Regions from separate parts of the Arthrobacter sp. NicSoilB11 genome, predicted to be linked through region 1. Evidence: riboswitches for the same ligand, from Rfam matches in the RefSeq annotation. Region 1 holds a riboswitch; the other holds the start of a gene.

Region 1 (3,408 bases):
CGGACAGCAGCAGGACGCAGGACAGGAACAGCGCGTTGCTGGGCACCTTCCTCGTGGAGAGCCGGCTGAAGATACCGGGGGCATCGCCTTCCTGGGCCAGGCCGAAGACCATGCGGGACGTGGAGTAGATGCCGGAGTTCGCGGAGGACATCGCCGAAGTCAGGACCACCAGGTTGACCACCGTGGCCGCGGCGCCGAGGCCGGCCAGGGAGAACATCCCGATAAAGGGGCTGTGGCCGGCGGCGAACTGGGTCCACGGGGTGACCGCCATCAGGATGACCAGCGCACCGACATAGAAGAGCAGCACGCGGACGGGGATGGCGTTGATGGCCTTGGGCAGCGTGCGCTCGGGGTTCTTGGCCTCGGCGGCGGTGGTTCCCACCAGTTCGATGCCTACGAAGGCGAAGACTGCGATCTGGAATCCGGCCACGAAGCCCATGAACTCATTGGGGAAGAACCCGCCATGGCTCCACAGGTTGGTGAAGCTTGCGGTGCCCGCGTCGCTCTGGAAACCGGTGAAGATCATGAAGAGTCCCACGATGATCAGGGCTGCGATGGCGACGATCTTGATGAGGGCGAACCAGAACTCGGTCTCGCCGAACGCCTTGACGGTGGCGAGGTTCAGCAGGAGCAGGATGCCCACCGTGGCCAGGCCCGGGATCCAAAGTGGCAGCGCCGGCCAAAGTTCCTTTGAGTACCCTGCAATGGCGATGACGTCCGCGATTCCGGTGATCACCCAGCAGAACCAGTACGTCCAGCCGGTGAAGAATCCGGCCCACGGCCCCAGGAGATCGGCGGCGAAATCACTGAAGGACTTGTAGTTCAGGTTGCTGAGCAGCAGTTCACCCATGGCCCGCATGACGAAGAAAAGCATAAAGCCGATGATCATGTATACGAAGATCACGGATGGGCCGGCCGCGGAGATGGTCTTGCCGGAACCCATGAACAGGCCCGTGCCGATCGCGCCGCCGATGGCGATGAGCTGGATATGCCGGTTGGTGAGCTGCCGCTCCAGGTGGGGAGGCTCGCTGCGGGCTGCCGTGGCAGCGCCTTGGCTGCGGGCTGGTTCGCCGTTGGACGTGGGGGGATGAATCGCCATGAGGAACTCCATCGATAAAGCGGCTTTTGGGTGCCGCAAAAGATTTGGTTCCTCCCCGCTCTGTAGTGGACCTGAGAGTTTCCGCAGCAAAAGCCGCTTGCACCGCCGGTGAGCCAGGGTCATGCCCGGCTGCTTTCCAGAGTTGCCTGTCCGCGGCGGTACGTGGGCCTGAGAGTTTCCTGGGGAGGGTTTGCTCCTACGGCGCCTGCTGGATGTACCCGGCAGGGCTCTCCCGCCGCAGGTCGAAGGCGTATTCAGTTGGAAGCCGCAGGCTTTTTGGGCCACGGCCGGTCATGCAATGGGACAGGCACCGACTGGTGGGCTGCTCCGGATACGCTGAGCCAGCCACCGGCGGCGCCATTCCCGGGGTTCAGTGTGGTGTCCGTCACGATCGAATGTCAAACCCCTCCCGACACAAGCGGGGAAGAACGGCGTCACGTGCCCCTCGAGCCCCGCACGGAAGCCGCCCGATTTGCCACGGACGGGTCTATCCCGGTACCTTGTGAGCCGAATCACCCACATTTGAATAAGCCTTTCGAGCTGTGACGGGAGAGTCCTCCCGGCGAAACACCGGTCAGGCGCCGTAGGAGCAAATCCTCCCCAGGAATCTCTCAGGCCCCCGTACCGTCACGGCGAGGCGACTCTGGAAAGCAATCAGGCTTCTGCCTGGTTCACCGACGGTGCAAGCGGTCCCCTGCCAACAGCAGGCAACGCGGAATCTCTCAGGTCCAATACAGAGCGGGGAGGAACCCATCCCACGCCGTGCCACCTTCGGCCGGCCAGATCTGGAGTTCCTCATGACGATTCATTCGCATCCAACATCGTTTGTTGACCGCCATATCGGCGCGCGCCGCCAGGCCGACATCGACACCATGCTCAAGGCCATCGGCTACGACAGCCTGGATGGCCTGGTTGACGTGGCCGTCCCCGCGCCCATCCGCCAGGAAACTGCGCTCAAGCTGACCGACGCCCTCAGCGAGGTTGAAGTCCTCACGGAACTGCGGAAGCTTGCCGCCAAGAACAAGACGGCAGTCCAGATGATCGGCCAGGGCTACTACGACACCGTGACTCCACCGGTGATCCGCCGCAACATCCTGGAATCCCCGGCCTGGTACACCGCCTACACGCCCTACCAGCCGGAGATTTCCCAGGGCCGGCTTGAGGCGCTGCTGAACTTCCAGACCATGGTGCAGGACCTGACGGCGCTCCCGGTAGCCAACGCTTCCTTGCTGGACGAGGCAACGGCCGTGGCCGAGGCCGTGCTGCTGATGCGCCGCGCCAACAAGACCAAGCCCGCGAAGGACGGCAAGACGGTGCTCGACGCCGACTGCCTCCCCCAGACCATCGCCATCGTGCTGGGCCGGGCGGAGGCGCTCGGCTTCGAGGTGGAGGTCGCCGACCTGTCCAAGGGCCTGCCCGACGGCGACATCAACGGCGTCGTGCTGCAGCAGCCCGGGGTCTCCGGCCGCGTGTGGGACCAATCCGCCGTGATCGCCGCTGCCAAGGACCGGGGCGCGCTGGTCACCGTGGCTGCGGACCTGCTGGCCCTGACACTGATCACACCTCCGGGCGAGCAGGGCGCGGACATTGCCGTCGGCTCCACCCAGCGTTTTGGCGTGCCGCTGTTCTTCGGCGGCCCCCATGCCGCCTACATGGCCGTCCAAAAGGGAATGGAACGTACCCTCCCGGGCAGGATCGTGGGCGTCTCCAAGGACAACGCCGGCACGCCTGCCTACCGGTTGGCACTGCAGACCCGCGAGCAGCACATCCGCCGCGAGAAGGCCACATCCAACATCTGCACCGCCCAGGCGCTGCTGGCCATCGTGTCCTCCTTCTACGCCGTTTACCACGGCCCCGACGGCCTGAAGGCGATCGCAGAGACCGTCCACCACAAGGCCAGGGTCCTGGCAACAGCACTCACGTCACTGGGCCGCGAACTGGTCACGGACTCCTTCTTCGACACCCTCACCGTCCGCGTTCCGGGCAAGGCCGCCAAGGTGATCACCGCCGCTGAAGCCCGCGGCATCAACCTGCGCTTCATCGATCCGGACACGGTGGGCGTCTCCGTTGATGAGACGACGACGGCGGCAACACTTTCCGCCGTCGCCGTCGCCTTTGGCGCCGGTCCGGTGGGTGACGCCCAGGGATTCGAACTGCCCGACACTATTTTGCGTTCCTCGGCCTACCTGCAGCACCCGGTCTTCAACACGCACCGGTCCGAAACCCAGCTGCTGCGTTACATCCGCAAGCTCTCGGACCGCGACCTGGCGCTGGACCGCACCATGATCCCGCTGGGTTCATGCACCATG
Region 2 (3,408 bases), 370 kb from region 1:
TCGAGGAGTTGGAGGTGCTGGGCGAGGAACAGGATGAAGCCGTTGAAGGAGAACAGGGCAAGGATGTTGGCGCTGATGGCCATGCTGAACACCCTGTTCCGGAACAGGGACATGTCCAGCAGGGGGTGCGCCAGCCGCTGCTGCCGCTGCACGAACACCGCCCCCATGGCCAGGCCGAAGGCGATGGCGCCCAGACCTGCCGCCCCTGGACCTTCGGTGGCAACTGCCTTGATCCCGTAGACAACGGGCACCATGACCAGCATGGAGAGCAGGATGCTGGGGATGTCCACCTTGCCGGGTGCCGGATCCTTCGATTCCGGGATGAGGGCCGGTCCAAACGCCAGCAGGGGGACCATGAGGGGGACCGCCACCAGGAAGACGGCACCCCACCAGAAGTGCTCCACCAGCCAGCCGCCGAAGATCGGACCCAGGGCCGCGCCGCCGGAGAATCCGGCGGCCCAGATGGCGACGGCCAGCCTGCGGCGATTGGGCTCGGGGAAAATGTTGCGGATCAGCGACAAGGTGGACGGCATCAGCATGGCGCCGAAGAATCCCAGGGCGGCGCGGCCGGCGATGAGCCATTCCGGCGCGGGTGCAAAAGCCGTCGCAACGGACAGCGCGGCAAAGCCGATGCTGCCAAGGATGAGCAGCCTCCGCCGCCCAATCCGGTCGCCGAGGCTTCCCATTGATACCAGCAGCCCGGCCAGCACCAGGGGGTAGGCGTCAACGATCCACAGCAGCTGCACGCCTGTGGGTTCCAGGGCCCGGGCGATGGCCGGCAGCGCGAACGTCAGTGCGGTGTTGTCCACCGCCACCAGCAGCACGGGAAACATCAGCAGCCCCAGCGCCAGCCAGTCGCGCCACGGAGGACGCACGGAAGTGCTGCTTGCCTGCCCGGTTGCAGAACTCTCGATGGAAGTGGTCATGAGATAACTATACCGTCCGGACGGTATAGTTTAAAAATGCGACGGTTTTCCTTATTCCTGCACGGGGGAGGGCATGATGGAGGGCATGCCCCGAAAGCCTGTTGCCCGTGACGCGGTCCTTGACGCCTTCGAGTCCCTGCTGATTGAAGTGGGTGAGCGGGCGGCCACCCTCGATGCCGTGGCGCGCAGGGCCGGCGTATCCAAAGGCGGCCTCCTCTACCACTTTCCCAACAAGGAAGCCATGATTGCCGTGTTGCTCGACCGCCTGGAGGGCCTGGCGGGCGAGGATGCCGATGCCATGGCGTCGGCAGCTGAAGGCGCCGCGGCCTACTTCATCCGTTCCTCGGTCTGGGCGGATACCCCTTTGGACCGTGCCATCGTGGCCGCCACCCGGCTTGCAGAGGTGGCCCACGAGGAGACGCGGCGCCGCTTCGCGGCCATCCAGCAGCGCTGGCTGGACGAAATTGCTGCGGATGTGGGACCTGGGCTGGCCAAGGCAGTCCTCTATATGGGGGACGGCCTGTACTTCAACGCCATGCTGTCCGTGGCCCCTGCGCCGGCCGGGGGAGCGGCCGCTGACGTGGAGGAACTCCTGGCCGCGCTGGAACGGCTCCGCAGGTAGCTCCGTCATTTGCCGGGAGGGGTTGCCGCGTAGGACAATAGAAAGTTGTGAGGGCTGTCACCGGCCTTCATGATCCAACAAATGAATAGCCTTTGATCTGCGGCGGGAGAGTTCTGCCGGAAGTACAGGCAGGCGCCGTAGGAGCAAATCCTCCCCAGGAATCTCGCAGGCCCCCGTACCGCCGCGGCGAGGCACCTCTGGAAAGCAGCAGGCAGTCTTATTCTCTTTTGGAGAGGTAGGGACTGTTGTGCTCACCGACGGTGCAAGCGGGTCCTGCCCAGGCAGGGAACGCGGAAACTCTCAGGTCCAATACAGAGCGGGGAGGAACCCGAATAGCTGTGGCGTACCCTTCGCCGCCTGAGTAAATGGAGTTCCTTCGTGTCGGTTACCCCAGCCTCCACCACTTTCGTAGACCGCCATATCGGCGCGCGCCGCCAGGCCGACGTCGACACCATGCTCAAAGCCGTGGGCTACGACTCGGTCGATTCCCTTGTGGACACCGCGGTTCCCAAGGTCATCCGCCAGGACACCGCCCTTCGCCTGCAGGACGCCCTCAGTGAGGTTGAAGTCCTCACGGAACTGCGGAAGCTTGCCGCCAAGAACAAGACGGCGGTGCAGCTGATCGGCCAGGGCTACTACGACACCGTGACTCCGCCGGTGATCCGCCGCAACATCCTGGAATCCCCGGCCTGGTACACCGCCTACACGCCCTACCAGCCGGAGATTTCCCAGGGCCGGCTTGAGGCGCTGCTGAACTTCCAGACCATGGTGCAGGACCTTGTGGGCCTGCCCATCGCCAACGCTTCGCTGCTGGATGAAGCAACGGCGGTGGCCGAGGCCGTGCTGCTGATGCGCCGTGCCAACAAGACCAAGCCCGCGGCAGACGGCAAGACCGTCCTGGACATCGACGTGCTGCCGCAGACCATCGCCATCGTGCTGGGGCGTGCGGAGGCGCTCGGCTTCGAGGTGGAGGTCGCCGACCTGTCCAAGGGCCTGCCCGAGGGCGACATCAACGGGATCGTGCTGCAGCAGCCCGGCGCTTCCGGCCGCGTCTGGGACCAGTCCGCGGTGATCTCTGCAGCGAAGGACCGGGGCGCGCTGGTCACGGTCGCTGCGGACCTGCTGGCCCTGACACTGATCACACCTCCGGGCGAGCAGGGCGCGGACATTGCCGTCGGCTCAGCCCAGCGTTTTGGCGTGCCGCTGTTCTTTGGGGGCCCCCATGCCGCCTACATGGCTGTCCGCAAAGGCCTGGAGCGTTCCTTGCCTGGCCGCCTGGTTGGGGTGTCAAAGGACGACGCCGGCACGCCTGCCTACCGGTTGGCCCTGCAGACCCGCGAGCAGCACATCCGCCGCGAGAAGGCCACGTCCAACATCTGCACCGCCCAGGCGCTGCTGGCCATCGTTGCGTCCATGTACGCCGTTTACCACGGCCCCGACGGACTGAAGGCGATTGCCCAAACGGCGCACCGCCACGCCCGTAGCCTGGCGGCCTCGCTTGCGGCCGCCGGCGTCGAGGTGCTGCACACGAGCTTCTTCGACACCCTTACGGTCCGGGTCCCCGGACGGGCTGCTGGCATCATCGCCGACGCCGAGGCGCGGGGCATCAACCTGCGCAGCGTCGACGCCGACACCGTAGGCATCGCCCTCGATGAAACCACGACGGCGGCCATCGTCGCCCAGGTTGCCGACGTCTTTGGCGCCACGGTTGCCGAGGTCCAGGGCTTTGGGCTGGAGGCCGCCGTCGAGCGTTCCTCCGACTACCTGCAGCACCCGGTCTTCAACACGCACCGGTCTGAAACCCAGCTGCTGCGTTACATCCGCAAGCTCTCGGACCGCGACCTGGCGCTGGACCGCACC

The links. A riboswitch is a leader RNA that binds a small molecule or an ion and turns the genes downstream of it on or off. The one in region 1 is predicted to bind glycine.
Region 2: it holds a riboswitch for glycine, as region 1 does, so the genes downstream of both, gcvP (aminomethyl-transferring glycine dehydrogenase) here and gcvP (aminomethyl-transferring glycine dehydrogenase) in region 1, are expected to answer to the same signal.

What each region holds. Positions count from the first base shown of each region.
Region 1 is NZ_AP024657.1:479,528-482,935, reverse strand. It holds gene cycA (D-serine/D-alanine/glycine transporter) at 1-1,099, opposite strand, end outside; glycine riboswitch at 1,246-1,344, opposite strand; glycine riboswitch at 1,636-1,736, shown strand; gene gcvP (aminomethyl-transferring glycine dehydrogenase) at 1,897-3,408, shown strand, end outside.
Region 2 is NZ_AP024657.1:845,108-848,515, forward strand. It holds gene LDO14_RS04010 (MFS transporter) at 1-926, opposite strand, end outside; gene LDO14_RS04015 (TetR/AcrR family transcriptional regulator) at 1,012-1,548, shown strand; glycine riboswitch at 1,642-1,739, shown strand; glycine riboswitch at 1,766-1,873, shown strand; gene gcvP (aminomethyl-transferring glycine dehydrogenase) at 1,927-3,408, shown strand, end outside.